Regions from separate parts of the Lactococcus lactis genome, predicted to be linked through region 1. Evidence: predicted binding sites of a transcription regulator. Region 1 holds the regulator's gene; the other holds the start of a gene.
What was found. The regulator HrcA, encoded in region 1, represses chaperone genes, less so after heat shock. The targets are predictions, from matches to a motif close to TTAGCACTCNNNNNNNNNGAGTGCTAA.
Positions count from the first base shown of each region.

Region 1 (3,431 bases):
CAGCATAAAGGAAATGAAATCATGCTAAACCGAACCAGACTTCTACTCTATGTTAATGTTGCTCTATTTATTTACAGTGTCTCGGAAATGATTAAAGTTCTCCTTGTTCATAATAATTTCTTTAGTCAATTTTTTAATAACTTATCGACAAATATAAAAACATTAACGACTAAAATTTCGTCAACAATTACGAGTTGGCAAAGTTTAATCTATTTATTGATTTTTGCTTTATTAATCTTTCTATTATTGAAATTTTGGCGTTTTACTTTTATACTTTTAGAAATTATTTCGGCACTTTTGATTATAGATTATGCCATACTTTTCATTCAACATGAAGTAAAGTATGAAAGCCTCTTTGTCATTGCTGTAATGGTAATTACAGTCATGAATATTTGGCAAACATCCAAAGATTCCAATCTTTTATAAATGAAATTAGCACTCTAATAAAAAGAGTGCTAATTTTTATGTCTTTTTGCTTGACAAGGTATAAACAAAGGGTTATAATAAATTTGTTAGCACTTAGAGATGAAGAGTGCTAAAACAGAAAAAAGCTTGTAGATACTAAACAGAAGTCAAAGGCTCAAGAAATTTTTGAGCTTGCGAAAGAAGTTTTGCCGAACTTCTTATCTGTGGAGAAAGGAGTAGTCATGATTACAGAACGTCAAAGACAAATTTTAAATTTGATTGTTTCTCTTTATGCCAAAGAGCATACGCCAATCGGTTCAAAGTCGCTCCTTGATAGTATTCAAGCTTCTAGCGCTACAATCCGAAACGACATGAAAGTTTTGGAAAAACTAGGCTTGATTCAAAAAGAACACACCTCAAGTGGACGTGTTCCAAGTGTTTCAGGTTATAAGTATTTTGTAGAAAATGTCATCCAGTTAGATGAATTTAGTCAAAATGACTTATTTAAAGTGATGAAAGCTTTTGATGGTGATTTTTATCGCCTATCTGACCTGTTTAAAACAGCAGCTAAAAGTTTATCAGGACTCACTGGTTTGACAAGCTTTGTTCTTAATGCTCCCCAACGTGACCAACAATTAGTTTCATTTGAAATGGTCATGCTGGATAGTCATTCAGTACTTTCAGTTATAACATTAGGGACTGGTGAAGTAAGAACAAATCAATTTATTCTTCCAAAATCGATGACCGAAGCTGATTTAGCAGTCTTTAGTAATCTAGTTAAAGAACGTCTGGTTGGTAAAAAAGTGATTGATATTCACTATACTTTACGAACAGAGATTCCACAGATTGTTCAACGTTATTTCAAAGTTACGAGTGAAGTTCTCCAACTCTTTGTATCAATTTTTGATGATTTGTTCAAAGAACGGCTGACCGTCGCTGGGCGTAAAAATATCTTTGATTATGCAACTGACAATCTTGCAGAATTATATAAACTCTTTAGCGATGATGAACGGATGCTTCATGAAATTCGCGAGATCACTAATAACGATGAAATGCGTGCCGTTAAATTTGACAATGACGAAAAATACATGAAAAATTTAACGATTATTTCGCAAAAATTTGTTATTCCATATCGCGGTTTTGGTACTCTAACAGTCGTTGGACCTGTAGAAATGGATTATCAAAGGACGTTATCAGTTCTTGACTTAGTTGCTAAAGTTTTAACTATGAAGCTGAGTGACTATTATCGTTATCTTGATGGTAACCATTATGAAATTAGTAAATGATAAAAAAGTTATTTAAAAAAGGAGGGCCTATGTCCGAAGAAACTAAAGAAGAAATCAAAAATGAAAAAGTTGATGAAGAAGTGACTGAGGAGTTAACAGAGGAAGCACTTGAGGATATTGTTGAAGAAGAAATCAACGAACTTGATGAAGCACAAAAGTTAGCGACTGAGTGGGAAAATAAATTCCTTCGCGTTTCTGCAGAAATGCAAAACGTACAACGTCGTGGAAATGAAGAACGTTTGCAACTTATCAAATATCGTTCACAAGATTTAGCAAAAAAAATCTTATCTTCACTAGATAATCTTGAACGTGCACTTGCTGTTGAAGGATTAACGGATGATGTAAAAAAAGGCCTTGAAATGGTCCAAGAAAGCTTGATTTCAGCGCTTAAAGAAGAAGGCGTTGAAGAAGTTTCTTATGAAAGTTTCGACCATAATCTTCATATGGCTGTTCAAACTGTTCCAGCTGATGATGAACATCCAGCTGACAGCATCGTGCAAGTTTTCCAAAAAGGTTACCAACTTCACGAACGTTTACTTCGTCCAGCAATGGTTGTCGTAGCACAGTAAATTAAAAAATAAATTGACCGCAAAGTCTTTAAACTATTCATAAGTAATAAGAAATAAAGGAGATTTAATAATATGTCTAAAATTATCGGTATTGACCTTGGTACAACAAACTCAGCAGTAGCAGTTCTTGAAGGAACTGAATCAAAAATTATTCCAAATCCAGAAGGAAATCGTACAACACCTTCAGTTGTAGCTTTCAAAAATGGTGAAATCATTGTCGGTGACGCTGCAAAACGTCAAGCGGTAACTAACCCAGAAACAATTATTTCTATTAAATCAAAAATGGGAACATCTGAAAAAGTTTCTGCAAATGGTAAAGAATATACACCACAAGAAATTTCAGCAATGATTCTTCAAAACTTGAAAGCTACAGCAGAAGCTTATCTTGGAGAAAAAGTAGAAAAAGCAGTTATCACTGTACCTGCATACTTTAATGACGCTCAACGTCAAGCAACTAAAGATGCTGGTAAAATTGCTGGTCTTGAAGTAGAACGTATCGTTAACGAACCAACAGCAGCAGCTCTTGCTTATGGTCTTGATAAAACAGATAAAGATGAAAAGATTCTTGTATTTGACCTTGGTGGTGGTACATTCGACGTTTCAATTCTTGAACTAGGTGATGGTGTCTTTGATGTTCTTGCAACTGCTGGTAACAACAAACTCGGTGGTGATGATTTTGACCAAAAAATCATTGATTGGATGGTTGCCGAATTCAAGAAAGAAAACGGAATTGACCTTGCCCAAGATAAAATGGCTTTGCAACGTTTGAAAGATGCCGCTGAAAAAGCGAAAAAAGACCTTTCAGGTGTAACAACTACTCAAATCAGCTTGCCATTCATCACAGCTGGTGCTGCTGGCCCTCTTCACTTGGAAATGGCTTTGACTCGTGCTAAATTTGATGAATTGACACATGATCTTGTTGAAGCGACACGTCAACCAGTTCGCCAAGCCCTTTCTGATGCTGGCTTGTCAACTTCTGATATTGACGAAGTTCTCTTGGTTGGTGGTTCAACTCGTATCCCTGCTGTTGTTGAACTTGTTCGTCACGAAACAAACAAAGAACCAAATAAATCAGTAAACCCTGATGAAGTTGTTGCTATGGGTGCAGCAATTCAGGGTGGTGTGATTACTGGTGACGTTAAAGATGTTGTTCTCCTTGACGTTACTCCAC
Region 1 is NZ_CP118969.1:1,588,373-1,591,803, reverse strand. It holds gene PYW37_RS07945 (M15 family metallopeptidase) at 1-8, shown strand, start outside; gene PYW37_RS07940 (hypothetical protein) at 22-426, shown strand; gene hrcA (heat-inducible transcriptional repressor HrcA) at 648-1,691, shown strand; gene grpE (nucleotide exchange factor GrpE) at 1,721-2,260, shown strand; gene dnaK (molecular chaperone DnaK) at 2,333-3,431, shown strand, end outside.

Region 2 (3,431 bases), 1.2 Mb from region 1:
ATTGAATTATCATCAGATTTATCCGCTGGTAAAGCTTTTGATTCAGAAACAATGTGGCAAGCATAATAATAAAACTGTCAAAATAGTTTATTTTGGCAGTTTTTTTATCTAAAAAAATAAAATAATTTTTTCACAAAGTTCACAAGCGCTTACAAAAGAAAATAGAAGGACTTATGCTAAACTGAATAATGTAAAAAGAATTTTACATTTAAAGGAGAATTATTAGCATGAAAATCGTAGTTATCGGTACGAACCACGCAGGCATTGCTACAGCAAATACATTAATTGATCAATATCCAGGCCATGAGATTGTTATGATTGACCGTAACAGTAATATGAGTTACTTGGGGTGTGGGACAGCTATTTGGGTCGGAAGACAAATTGAAAAACCAGATGAGCTGTTTTATGCCAAAGCAGAAGATTTTGAAAAAAAGGGAGTAAAGATATTAACAGAAACAGAAGTTTCAGAAATTGACTTTACTAATAAAATGATTTATGCCAAGTCAAAAACTGGAGAAAAGATTACAGAAAGTTATGATAAACTCGTTCTGGCAACAGGTTCACGTCCAATTATTCCTAACTTGCCAGGAAAAGATCTTAAAGGCATTCATTTTTTAAAACTTTTTCAAGAAGGGCAAGCCATTGACGAAGAGTTTGCTAAGAATGATGTGAAACGGATTGCTGTGATTGGTGCTGGTTATATTGGGACAGAAATTGCTGAAGCTGCCAAACGTCGTGGAAAAGAAGTTCTACTTTTTGATGCAGAAAGTACTTCACTTGCTTCATATTATGATGAAGAGTTTGCTAAAGGAATGGATGAAAATCTTGCCCAACATGGAATTGAACTCCATTTTGGGGAATTGGCTCAAGAGTTTAAGGCAAATGAAAAAGGTCATGTATCACAGATTGTAACTAATAAATCAACTTATGATGTTGACCTCGTTATTAATTGTATTGGATTTACAGCCAATAGTGCATTGGCTGGTGAACATTTAGAAACCTTTAAAAATGGAGCAATCAAAGTGGATAAACATCAACAAAGTAGTGACCCAGATGTTTATGCTGTAGGAGATGTTGCCACAATCTATTCTAATGCTTTACAAGACTTCACCTACATTGCCCTTGCCTCAAACGCTGTTCGCTCAGGGATTGTTGCTGGTCATAATATTGGAGGAAAATCAATAGAATCTGTTGGTGTACAAGGTTCTAATGGAATCTCTATTTTTGGTTACAATATGACTTCTACGGGCTTGTCGGTTAAAGCTGCTAAAAAAATCGGCCTAGAAGTTTCATTTAGTGATTTTGAAGATAAGCAAAAAGCATGGTTCCTTCATGAAAATAATGATAGTGTGAAAATTCGTATCGTTTATGAAACAAAAAGTCGCAGAATTATTGGTGCTCAACTTGCTAGCAAGAGTGAAATAATTGCAGGAAATATTAATATGTTTAGTTTAGCTATTCAAGAAAAGAAAACGATTGATGAATTAGCCTTACTTGATTTATTCTTCTTACCACACTTCAATAGTCCATATAATTACATGACTGTTGCAGCTTTAAATGCAAAATAAACCATAAAAATCTATCAATTGATAGATTTTTTATTTTTTTTGTGACAAATGTCCTAACTTTACGTATAAAAAGTTAGGAGGATTTTATTATGAATAAAACCATGTTAATTGGACGCTTAACCAGTGCGCCAGAAATTTCAAAAACAACAAATGATAAATCATATGTCCGTGTGACCTTAGCAGTCAATCGCCGTTTCAAAAATGAAAAAGGAGAAGGAGAGGCAGATTTTATTTCAATTATTATTTGGGGAAAATCTGCAGAAACTTTAGTTTCTTACGCAAAAAAAGGAAGTCTTATTTCAATTGAAGGAGAAATTAGAACTAGAAATTATACGGATAAGCAAAATCAAAAACATTATGTCACAGAAATCTTAGGACTGAGTTATGATTTACTTGAAAGTAGGGCAACAATCGCTTTACGAGAAAGCGCTATAAAGACTGAAGAAACCTTACTTGATGCGGAAGAACTCCCTTTCTAATTTATTTCATAAAATCTAAATGTTTTCTCTTGACTAAATCTGACCATTGAGATAAAATAAGAATATGTTAGCACTCGTTTAATAAGAGTGCTAAAAAATAAAAAATGGAGGAAAATATAATGTTGAAACCTTTAGAGAATCGCGTAGTTTTACGTGTAAAAGAAGAAGAGGAAAAATCAATGGGTGGAATTGTGTTAACAAGCGCTTCCCAAGAAAAACCTCAAACAGCTGAAGTTGTTGCCGTCGGTGAAGGGAAAACAAATCATCATGGAACACTGATTTCTCCACTCGTAAAAGTAGGGGACACAGTAATTTTTGAAAAATTTGCTGGAACGACCGTAAAAATGGATGGTGAAGAATTCTTGATTCTCAAAGATTCAGACCTTCTTGCAATTGTAGAGTAAAATTATAAAAGCAATCATTTTTTTTGGTTGTCTTTTGTCTATCTTAAAATCTATAAAATTAAAAATATATTCTTAAAAAGGAGCTAAAATGTCAAAAGATATTAAATTTTCAAGTGATGCTAGAACAGCGATGATGCGTGGGATTGATATTCTTGCTGATACAGTAAAAACAACCCTTGGACCAAAAGGTCGCAATGTTGTTCTTGAAAAATCATATGGATCACCTTTAATTACAAACGATGGTGTAACGATTGCCAAAGAGATTGAACTTGAAGATCATTTTGAAAATATGGGAGCTAAACTTGTTTCAGAAGTTGCTTCAAAAACAAATGATATCGCAGGTGACGGTACAACAACAGCGACAGTTTTGACACAAGCTATCGTTCGTGAAGGTTTAAAAAATGTTACCGCAGGTGCAAATCCAGTTGGTATTCGCCGAGGAATTGAACTTGCTGCTGAAACAGCTGTTGCGTCAATTAAAGAGATAGCAATTCCTGTCCACGATAAATCAGCAATTGCGCAAGTAGCTACCGTTTCATCACGTAGTGAAAAAGTGGGTGAGTATATTTCTGATGCAATGGAACGTGTAGGTTCTGACGGAGTTATCACCATTGAAGAATCAAAAGGGATGCAAACTGAACTCGATGTTGTTGAAGGAATGCAATTTGACCGTGGATATTTGAGTCAATATATGGTTTCTAATACAGAAAAAATGGTTGCTGAATTAGATAATCCTTATATTCTTATTACCGACAAAAAAATCTCAAACATTCAAGAAATTTTACCGCTCCTTGAACAAATCTTGAAAACAAATCGTCCACTTCTTATTGTAGCTGATGATGTTGATGGAGAAGCATTGCCAACGCTTGTTCTTAATAAGATTAAAGGTGTCTTCAATGTTGTAGCTGTAAAAGCACCAGGATTTGGTGATCGTCGTAAAGCTCAATTGGAAGATTTGGCTATCTTGACAGGTGGTACAG
Region 2 is NZ_CP118969.1:389,645-393,075, forward strand. It holds gene ytpR (YtpR family tRNA-binding protein) at 1-66, shown strand, start outside; gene nox (H2O-forming NADH oxidase) at 228-1,568, shown strand; gene PYW37_RS02050 (single-stranded DNA-binding protein) at 1,658-2,047, shown strand; gene groES (co-chaperone GroES) at 2,167-2,451, shown strand; gene groL (chaperonin GroEL) at 2,540-3,431, shown strand, end outside.
Region 2: the regulator HrcA is predicted to act here: its motif matches at 2,115-2,141, upstream of groES (co-chaperone GroES).